Regions from separate parts of the Kribbella sp. C-35 genome, predicted to be linked through region 1. Evidence: riboswitches for the same ligand, from Rfam matches in the RefSeq annotation. Region 1 holds a riboswitch; the other holds the start of a gene.
The links. Region 1 has a riboswitch for thiamine pyrophosphate ahead of ACLJOO_RS28305 (GAF and ANTAR domain-containing protein). Riboswitches for the same ligand answer to the same signal wherever they lie in the genome.
Positions count from the first base shown of each region.

Region 2: linked by a shared signal. The riboswitch ahead of ACLJOO_RS12175 (purine-cytosine permease family protein) and the one ahead of ACLJOO_RS28305 (GAF and ANTAR domain-containing protein) in region 1 are both predicted to bind thiamine pyrophosphate.

Region 1 covers NZ_JAJPWG010000004.1:517,633-522,943, forward strand. Annotated here, with positions in the region: gene ACLJOO_RS28290 (hypothetical protein) at 3-233, shown strand; gene ACLJOO_RS28295 (hypothetical protein) at 277-867, opposite strand; gene ACLJOO_RS28300 (hypothetical protein) at 2,055-2,243, shown strand; gene ACLJOO_RS28305 (GAF and ANTAR domain-containing protein) at 2,346-3,089, opposite strand; TPP riboswitch at 3,321-3,434, opposite strand; gene ACLJOO_RS28310 (ABC transporter ATP-binding protein) at 3,573-4,481, shown strand; gene ACLJOO_RS28315 (ABC transporter permease) at 4,478-5,281, shown strand.
Region 2 covers NZ_JAJPWG010000001.1:2,399,916-2,405,226, forward strand. Annotated here, with positions in the region: gene ACLJOO_RS12160 (DUF3152 domain-containing protein) at 1-631, shown strand, start outside; gene ACLJOO_RS12165 (hypothetical protein) at 662-1,468, shown strand; gene ACLJOO_RS12170 (alpha/beta fold hydrolase) at 1,465-2,124, shown strand; TPP riboswitch at 2,143-2,260, shown strand; gene ACLJOO_RS12175 (purine-cytosine permease family protein) at 2,256-3,581, shown strand; gene ACLJOO_RS12180 (flavodoxin family protein) at 3,578-4,282, opposite strand; gene ACLJOO_RS12185 (class I SAM-dependent methyltransferase) at 4,392-5,075, shown strand; gene ACLJOO_RS12190 (methylated-DNA--[protein]-cysteine S-methyltransferase) at 5,166-5,311, opposite strand, start outside.

The DNA.
Region 1 (5,311 bases):
TGGTGCGGTCGACCGATCCACAGCCTCGCGACGCAAGCCGGCATGACCGATCCAGGCGGCATGACCAGCTGCAAGTCGCGGCAGCCGCCATCGTCTTCGTCGTCCTCCTCGCGGCCGCGGTGTTCCTCGCCCTCATCGACTCACCACAGATCCTGCTGGTCATCGTGTCCCTCTGCACGGCGGCAGCCCTGGTCGAGGTCGCGGCCGTCCTCACCACCCGGGCGAGACACTGACTCCGAACTAGGTCGCCGCATTGCTGGACCCCCGGTGATCGACTCAGGTTTGGCACGGAGGAGTGGTGGACAGCCGGGCGTCGGCTGCCTTGAAGGCATTGATGTTCTTTGGTGCGGCGGTCCAGGCAGCCACCCACAGCGTCTGTGCATGCGCCGCGTCGAAATCACCGGCCTTGTGGGCGGCCATGGCGGCCTGGTGCGATCGCCAATCGCCCATCGCCGCCCGGCCCGTTGCCAGCGCGTCGCCGACGACCTGCGCCCGCCGCTTGCACACGCTGAGTTCGCTCGAGGTTGCAGTGACCGCGGAGCACACTCCGCTCAGAGTCGCCAGGACCTTGGCGTCGTCGTCGTACCGCTGGAGGTCGGCGGGCCCGGCCAGCCGGGTGCCCTTCCAGATCGCTGACACCTTCGGCTTGATACCGGCCAGCAGCTCGGTGCGAGCCTGTACGTGTTCGGCCCAGTGCCCGATCCCGACCCTGGCGGCGGCGAGCACGTTCTCGGCTGCGGCCAACTCGCGGGCGCATCCGGACATGGCATCTTCACCGGCGGAGACCGACCTCGCCGAGCCCAGCGGGCCGATCGGCAAAGGGGCCAAGCTGCTCACGGTCGCCTCGCCTGGCGTGTTCTCGGTCATCACGACCTCTCTCCCCCCGAGAGAGCCGAACGCTCTGCATACTGCCAATCGATCAAGCGTTTGGGAACCAGAACGCGCGAAGCTGCAGGTATTTGCAGCGACACCTGTCAATGAGTCACGAGCTTGCTACGAAGAGCATCAGCAAGGTTCGTCGGTGGAACTGGTCGGCATGGGGCGCCGACCGTGTTGGCGCCGGCGTTGTGTTTATGACGTTGCCGCAGACGGGTCCTCGTGGGGTCGCCTGGAACTTGATGCCGCCGTCGGCGTTGCAGGTGATGAGGTTGCCGTAGGCATCGTTCAGTGTTCCGTCGGTGGGAGTGTCGCCGCCGAACCGGATGCCCGCGAGCTGGTCCGGCCCTCTGGTCGCGGCTTCGCCGGCCGGGTGACGGCGCCTGGTGCCTTCAAGCCGGTCTCACCGGGGGCAGACTGCGGTTATGGACACATGGATAACAGTTGTCGGATCTGGCCAGGCCAGTGCGCCTCCCGACGTACTGCGGATGTCACGCCAGCTCGGGCGGATCGATGCGAAGCTGCCCGGACTCGAACGCGAGCCGTGCGCACGCAGCTGTGCTCAGGTGTCGCACCCGCGGATGGGCGGGTTCTTGCCGTGGGCAACTTTGACTGGTCGGACGTTGTCTTCGTGCAGAGAGAGGAGGGTGTGCGGCCCGAGCCGATCAAGCCAGAACTGCCACCTCCAGGGTCAATAGAGGCTCGGTGGGCGATTGATGGGGTTGTCAGCTGGCGTGGTCTTGTCTATCGTGGCGCCTGGTTGGGAGAACAGCCGGGCGGCCAAGGGTGCCGCCGGTTGTCGACGGAGATCGAGGATCCCACCGCCTCCAGGTCATCTGTGGTACTGCGCTGTGCCGCGCTCGGCCTGATCAGTCGTGGTCCCGACTCGCCACACCGTGCAGATCCCGCCGCCGAGCCAGCACATGCGAACGCTCAGGGGTGAGAACAGTGGCGTGGACGATTCATTACTGCGGTGATCGGCGTAGAGGCAACGAGGAGCTGATCGGCGGGGCGGGCTGACGGGCACAGTGGTGCTGGCGCCGCGAACGAGACTCACGTACGTCGACAGGCACGGGCACCCGATCAATCGCAGTACTTGGCTCGCCTTGTCTGCCAGGCGTGAATACGTGGTGATCGAGTCCGACCGCGTGGGCGGGGGTCGTCACCGCATTCAGATCATGACGATCTGGGTGGGTTTGAGACCGCCGATCTTCGAGACGCTGGTCCACTGCGCAGGGAGCAGCCGGCCGCGTCGATGGATCTGGGCAAGCCTGGTGGAGGCACAAGCCGGCCATGTGCAGATCGTCGGCGAGCTGACCACTCGCGGTGGCGTGTTCGCGGAGGAGGAAGCACCTGGGAACTCGTGACCGGGCAGGGGCGAGAGTCTCAGACGCTCCGTTTGTGTGCGGCCAGGAGGGCGGCCCGGGTCAGTCCTGGCGTTTCTCTCCGGGGCGTGCCTCGAGTGCGGGTCAGTCGCCGAATGAACCGTTGGAATCGTCGTCCGGAGCGAATGTGCGGCTGTCGACCGGCGCTTGTCCGGTCAGTTTGGTGATGAGGTCGGCGGCGACGTCCCGCAGCTTGCGGTTGGTGTTCTGCGAATGGCGCCGCAGCAGTTCGAAGGCCGTCCTGGCATCGCATTTCTGCTGGCCCATCAGCAGGCCGAGCGCCTGGTCGATCACCGATCGCGAGGCCAATGCCCGCTCCAGTTGCTCGCTCAGATGTAAATGTTGCACCGCTCGTGCCGCGAACGCCAAGGTGGTAGCGGCCTGGTCGGCGACGGCGGCGGCCCGTTCCCGATCCGCCTCGCTGAACGAGTTCGGCTGGTCATACCCGTAGAGATTCAAGGCGCCGATGATCTGGTCGTCGACGACCAGCGGGAAGCTGAGCGACGCGGTTACCCCGAGTTCGAGTGCAGAATCGCGGTAGCGGCGCCACCGGTACTCGCTCGCCTGGTCCGCGACGTCGACCACCTCGCCGTTCTCCAAGGCGTCCAGGCAGGGCCCTTCACCGAGGCTGTACTGCTGCTCGTCGATCAACGCGGCCCGTGAATCACTGGTCACGATCGTGTGAGGCTGCCCGTCGTACCGAGCGGTCATGCCGCACGAGGCCTGCGGCTGCACCACCTTGGCCGCCATGCCCGCCAGCTTGACGAGCAAGTCCTCCAGTCCGGGACCGTTGAGCAGCAACGAATGCACTGAGCCCAGCACATCCACAAGAGGCTCGTCACTTCGACCATCTGTAGCCACGGCGCCACCCGTTCGTGCCTTGACCGACCTGCTCCCCGCCGCAGACTGGGCCCTGGGGCGGAGGGTGGACAGCAACAGATGAACAGTGACGGCAATTCAAACGCTACGCCGCTTGGCGGCGAGAACGACGTCGTACGTCGCGATCACCCAACCCCTTGGTCGGCTGGTCGGGTCTTTGAGCGAAGGCATCGACAGAAAAGACCTGCGAGACGGTTTCCCTTCGCCGGCATTGTCCGGATCAGGTACTTGGGGTCGCCCAATGGTCCTAAGATCGTCAGGCCTCTCAGCCTTTCGGCTCCCTCGCCCGCCTCGCAGGCCAATTCAATCTTGACTCCGGGAGCAGTCGGCGTCAACAGGGATGAACCCCCGACTTCACTGGGCGGCACGCCGTCGCGGATGTCGGCCCGGCCACGCACCTCGTCGGCCTTGCTCGAGGCGCACAATGACGGAGTGGGTACTGCGATCGAGGTCGAAGGGCTCGTCAAGCGGTACGGCGGCAAGTTGGCCGTGGACGAAGCGTCGCTGTCGGTGGCAGACGGCGAGGCCTTCGGCTACGTCGGTCCCAACGGAGCCGGCAAGACGACCACGATCAGGTGCATGCTCGGCTTCGTCCGGCCGTCGGCCGGCCAGATCCGCATCCTCGGGCAGGATGTGGCGTCCGATCTCAACGCAGTGCTCGCCGATGTCGGGCACCTGCCGGGTGAGTTCGGGTTGTGGCCGCAGATGACCGGGGACGAGTGCCTCGACTACCTCGGTGCGTTGCAGCGGCGCCCACTCGTCCGGCGGCGGGAGCTGTGCGACCGGCTGGAGCTGTCGCAGGCCGACCTGAGGCGCCAGATCCGGATGTACTCGCGGGGTATGAAGCAGAAGATCGGCATCATCCAGGCGTTCCAGCACGAACCACACGTGCTGGTGCTCGACGAGCCGACGGAGGGTCTCGATCCGGTCATGAAGGAGCGGTTCGTCGGGCTGCTCGCCGAGCACCGCCAGGCGGGTGGAACCGTATTCCTCTCATCGCACATCCTCTCTGAGGTGGAGGAAACGACCGAGCGGGTCGCCGTGCTCAAGGCAGGTCGGATCGTGCGGACCGGCGCGACCGCGGACCTCACCGGTGAACGCGTGCGCCACTGCACCCTTGTGCTCAAGCATCCGCTCGCCGCCGGCGGGCTGGACCTCGACGGTGTCTCGGAACTGCAGAGCGACGGCCTGCTCCATCGATTCGAGTTCCGTGGGGACATGGAGCCGCTGATGCGACGGCTCGGCGCGCTCGCGGTGCAGGAGTTCGTCTGCGAGCCGGAGCACCTCGCCGAGACGTTCTTTGAGATCTACGGCGACTCCGGTCAGGGTCGGGCGTCATGAGCTCGGTCGTGCTCCGCCATACCTTGCGGCAAGTACGCCGTACGCTCGGTGTGCTGTCCCTCGGCGTCGGCGCCTTCTTCTACCTGGTCCTCCTCGCCTCATCATCGTTCACGAGCGAGGCGCCGAACCTGCCCTTCTTCCAGTCGCCGCCCAAGGCCATGACCGCGTTCCTCGGTGGATCAGCCGACTTCTTCCACGCCGACGGATGGCTGAGTGCCGGGATGACCCATCCTGTCATTCTGTCGTTGCTGACTTCTGCGGCGTTGCTGGTCGCCGCCGGGTCGGTGGCTACGGAGGTCGAGCGGGGGACCATCGACCTCGTGCTCGTTCGGCCTGTCGGCCGCGTGCCATTCCTGCTGGCCAAGGCGCTCGCCTCGATCGTGGCTGTCTCCGCCGCGGAGGCGGGAGGCCTGGCCGGCGTACTCGTCGCCAGGCAGACGATCAGCGGGGTCCGGGACCTGTCGATCGGCTCTGTGCTCCGCGCCTTCGCCGGTTCGTGGCTGCTGTTCGTGGGCGTCGCCATGGTCGGCGTCCTCGTATCGGCCCGGTCGAGCCTGCGCGGACGCGCGATCGGCGTCACCGTCGGCATCGTGGTCGCCTGGTTCTTCATGAACTTCATTGCACTGCTCATCGACGGCATCAGTGGCCTGCGGTTCGCTTCTCCGTTCCACTACTTCCGGCCCATCGACCTGGTCGCCGGCACTCTGCCCGGAAGTGACCTACTGGTTCTCGCAACGATCCCGCTGGTCGCCCTGCTGTGGGCTGTCGCCGAGTTCACCCACCGCGACCTCACCCGCTGATCATTGCCGCTGGCAACCTTCTGAGTCGCA
Region 2 (5,311 bases), on a different contig from region 1:
GGTGACGCCGGTTCCGATTGCCACGCCGACGCAGAAGTTCACCACTCCGTTGCGACCGGCACCGACCCTGACGCGCAAGCCGAAGGGTGCGAAGCCGAACGTTCTGGTGTCGACCGGGAAGCTCGGCGTGGTGCCTGGGTCCAACAAGGCGACCGGTGTGCGCGGCAAGATGACGTACCGCGTGGAGATCGAGCAAGGGGTGTCGGTGAACGGCGCCGCGGTCGCGGCAGCCATCCACAAGACCCTGACGGACCCGCGCGGCTGGCAGGCGGTGCACCCGGTGAGTTTCGAGCGGACGGACCGTGTCGACGCCGACCTCCGGATCATCCTGGCCACGCCGACCCTGACCGACAAGCTCTGTCTGCCGCTCGACACCGGCGGTGAGGTCTCCTGCCGGGTCGAGGACCGCGTGGTGCTCAACGCGAAGCGGTGGCTCTACGGGATCCCGGCGTACAACGGGAAGGTCGACCTGTACCGCAGCTACCTGGTCAACCACGAGGTCGGGCACGCGCTCGGCCACGGGCACTCGACCTGCACCACTCCGAAGACCCCCGCGCCGGTGATGATGCAGCAGACCAAGGGTCTGGCCGGCTGCCTGCCGAACGCCTGGCCGACGGTCAAGGCGACCTGAGAAACTGGGTACGACGGGAGGGAGTAAGCGATGTCGTCACAGGACTTCCCGACGTACGGCAGGGACGATCAGCCCGAGCAGCAGGGGCCTGGCGAGGATCAGCACTACGCGCCACCCACGCCGTACGGCGGCGGCACGTACGGCGCCGGCCACGCGCCTCAGCCCGATCAGTTCCCGTATGCGCAGCCCCAGCCCTACGGAACGCAGCCCCCGGCGCAGGGCAACCCGGCGTACCACCAGCCCCCGGCCTATCGCCCTGGCGCACCGTACGGCGCCCCAGCGAGCCCTGAGCCACATGAGCTCCCGACGTACGGCCGCGAGGAGCACTCGCGTGACCCACGCGCCGCTCGGGTTGTAGGCCTGGCCGCGTTCATCGCCGCGATCTACGGGCTGCTGGTCGTCTCTGTGCAGCGCGTCGCGCTCCGGGAGATCTCACAGGCGCCAGGCTCGCCGCTGAACCACCCGCTCCGCACGGACGTACTCGACGCGGTCGGCCAGCTGTTGCTCGTGGTAGTCGGCACAGCCGCGCTGGTGATGTGGGTCCGCGACGTACTGGCCCGCTACAAGGCCGGTCGCCGGCCCGACCCGTCCGAGCTGGCCGGTCTGCTCCTGGTCGCGGTCTCCATCGTCCCGATCCTGGTCTGGCTGATCATGGTGCTGTCCACAGGTCTAGGTGCCAGCGACGGCACGGTCCACCGGCTGCCCACGGCGTACGGCTGGGGTGGTTTCGGCCTGCTCGTCCTCGCCGTCGGGCTCTTCCTCGGGTACCGCGAGCTCAAGCCCGACGTAGCGAACCCGGTCGTCAAAGGCGCCCCGGCGAAGGCTCCCTGGGAGTGAACGCACCTGTCGTCCTCGTGCCCGGCCTGGGCCTCGGCCCGGAGTCGTACGCGCGGACGGTCGAGCACCTCGTCTCGCCGTACCACGTGGTCACCCTGCCCGGGTACGGCGAACCGGCGGGCTCCCGTGAGGACCTGCACCCTCGTGCCCTCGCGGTAGCGCTGGCCGGGAAGATCCGCGAGCGGTCTGTGCTGGTCGGCCACTCGGCGAGCTGTCAGATCGTCGTCGAGCTGGCGATCCGCTACCCCGAGCTGGCCCACGCGCTCGTGCTCGCCGCGCCGACCGGCGACGTCCGGCTGTCGAGTTGGGTCGACCGCGCGGTCCGGCTCGTCGGCTCCGCGATCCCGGACGCGCCGAAGCTGGTCCGGATCAGTCCGCAATACGCCCGTACGACGCTGCCGTCGATCGCCCGCGCCAGCGAAGCGTCGAGGCACCACGACCTGGCTGCAGTCATGCCCCACGTCCAAGCGCCGGTGATCCTCGTCCGCGGCCGGCATGACCTCTTGTGTACGGCGGAATGGGTCGAACGGCTCGCCGAACTCAGCCACGGCGAGGCCCGCACGCTGGACTCCGGGGCCCACATGCCGGTCGTCACGAACGGCCCGGAGCTGGCCGCTCTCATAGAACGAGCAGTCACTCTTCCGGAAAGTAGCTGACGAGTTAAACTCAGGAACACAAACCTATGCGGGAGCTCGCACCGAGGATGCGCGGGCTGAGAGGGCGACAGCTGGGTCGCCGACCGCCTGAACCTGACCGGGTAATGCCGGCGTAGGGATTGGGGTCACTCATGACCGATACAGCTGTTCGTCCTGCCGGCACCACCGAGGCGCCGCTCGTCCTCACCACCGATGCGCCGCGCACGCTCGGGTTCTTCGACCAGTTCACGCTCTGGGGCAACTTCGGCATCTCCCTGTTCGGCCCGGTGACCGGTGCGCTCGTGGCGGCGTACACGGGCTCGCTCTGGCAGGGGCTGCTCGCTGTGGTCGTCGGCTGCGGCATCGGTGCCCTCGTGCTCGGCGGCGCGGCCGTCTTCGGGTCGCAGACCGGTGCGCCCGCGATGGCGAGCCTGCGCGGTCTGTTCGGCCGCCGCGGCTCGATCGCGCCGACCGTGCTGAACATCGCGCAGAACGTCGGCTGGGCGACGATGGAGATCATCGTGATCTCACAGGCCGCGGTCGCGGTCACGAGCGAGCGGTGGCGCTGGCTGTTCGTCGTACTCGCCGGAATCATCGCGACCGCGATGGCGGTCCGTCCGCTCGGCAGCGTGAAGATCCTGCGGAAGTTCATGGTCTGGCTGGTGCTGCTCGCGTCGGTGTACCTGTTCGTGCAGGTGCTCAGCAAGCCGGTGCACGCGTTGCCGCAGGACAGCGTGTTCGGCTTCTGGCCGGCCGTCGACCTGGCCGCTGCCGGCGTCGTGTCCTTCGCGCCGCTGGCCGCGGACTACACGCGGCACTCGCGGACCAACAAGGCCGCGTTCAGTGGTTCCGCACTCGGCTACGGTCTGGCCGCGATCGCGTACTACGCGCTCGGTGTCGTCGCTGTGGCGACGCTGCAGACCAACAGCGAGGACGTGATCACCGCACTGGTCACACTGCCTGCCGGTGCGATCGCGCTGCTCGTGCTGCTGGTGGACGAGGTCGACGAGGCGTACGCGAACGTCTACTCGACCACGATGGCCGCGCACAACCTGATCGGCCACATCGACCGGCGGTGGATCTCGGTCGCGATCGGCGTACTCGCCACCGGTATCGCCCTGTTCGTCGACCTGGGCAACTACACCCAGTTCCTGTACCTGATCGGCTCGGTCTTCATCCCGCTGTTCGCGGTCGCGATCGCGGACTTCTTCGTGGTCAGCAAGATGAAGTGGGACGTCTCCGATACGGCGAAGTTCCGCTGGCAACCGACCGCCGCCTGGCTGATCGGCTTCGTCGCCTACCAGTTGGTGAACCCCGGCACCGTCTCCGCCTGGTCCCCCTTCTGGGCCAAGATCCAGCAGGCCCTCTTCAACCACCAGCCGGTGCCGGGCTGGCTCGGCGCGACGTACACCTCGATCATCGTCTCGATGCTGGCCGCCGTGCTACTCGGCCGCATCGGCCGCAGGCCCGCCGCCTAGCGGTACTCGGGGTTCTCGAAGTCGAAGCGGCAGCCGGCGTCCCACTCGGAGCGCTGGTTGCCGTGGGCAGGGATCCCGCCGGCGTCCTTCAGAATCCTTGCCAGGTGCAACAGGTTCCAGGTCATGAACGTGGTGTTCCGGTTCGTGAAGTCGTTCTCCGGACCGCCGGATCCGACGTCGAGGTACGACGGACCGGGGCCGGCCTCACCGATCCAGCCGGCGTCCGCCTGCGGCGGGACCGTGTACCCGAGGTGCTGCAGCGAGTAGAGGACGTTCATCGCGCAGTGCTTCACGCCGTCCTCGTTCCCGGTGATCAGGCAGCCGCCGACGCGCCCGTAGTACGCGTACTGCCCGTGTTCGTTGAGGATCGACGAGCTGCCGTACAAGCGTTCGATCACCTGCTTGGTGACCGAGCTGTTGTCGCCCAGCCAGATCGGGCCGGCGATCACCAGGATGTCGGCGGCCATCACCTGCTGCTGGATCGCGGGCCAGGCGTCCGTCACCCAGCCGTGCTCGGTCATGTCGGGCCAGACACCGGTCGCGATGTCGTGGTCCACGGCGCGGATCACGTCGACCCGTACACCTTGTTTCTCCAGGATCTTCCGGCTCACGTCCACCAGGCCCTCGGTATTGCTGCGCTCCGGTGACCGTTTCAGCGTGCAGTTGATGAAAAGCGCTCGCAGGTCGTCGTACGTCGTCATGTTTGCAGTGTGCGTAGGCACGCGGCGGCGGCGCGAGAGTACGGCGATTACCGCTCGCTTTCCGAACCGTGACTGGAACTGACCCGTGATCCCCGTGATACTTGCGGTCATGCTGAACTCCGCACTGCGTAGTCGGGCCGAATATGCGGAACTCGGGGCCGATGGGTTGGCCGCGCGTACTTCGCCTGAGCGGGACGCGTTGATCGTCAAGGCGGTCGAGGAGCTGCTCGAGGGGCGGGAGTCGGTGCTCGACCTGTGCTGCGGGTACGGGCGGATCGCGCTGCCGCTGCGTCGCGCCGGCAAGGTGGTGCGTGGGCTGGACATCTCGCCGAACCTGCTCGAGGCCGGCCGCGCCCGGGCTGCCGAGGAAGAGCTCGCGATCGACTGGGCGATCGGCTCGATGACCGATCTGCCGTACAAATGGGACTCGTTCGACGCGGTGATCTGCCTGTGGACGGCGTTCCACGAGCTGTTCGCCGAGGACGAGCAGATCTCCACGATCTGCGAGATCTCCCGGGTGCTGAAGCCGGGCGGGATCGCGATCATCGAGGGCCCGGTCTGGGGACCGGCGACCGCGGCCGAGATCGCCAACGGGATGCGGCAGGGCCCGGAGCACCGGATCGTCACCACCGAGCACGACGACGACCGCAGCAGCGTGCACTTCATCCACGACGAGATCAGCTACGGCCGGCTCTGCGCGGCCGCCGGAATCGACGACTACAAGGTCTACAAACGCGACTGGGGCGGTCGCCGCCGGCTGATCCTGGAGATCCACCAGCCGGCAACTTCCTGACATGTCAACAGGAGCAGATCCCCACTCCACATTGGGGATCTGCTCCTTATTTCACCGAGTGTAAATCCATTCCCGGCAATTCCGGAAAACTCAGCTTTTTGCTTCGAGATTCAGCAAGAATCGTTTTGCGTCGAGCCCCCCGGCGTACCCGGTGAGCGCCCCGTTCGCGCCGACCACCCGGTGGCACGGCAGGACGACGCAGACCGGGTTCGCGCCCAGCGCCGTACCGACCGCGC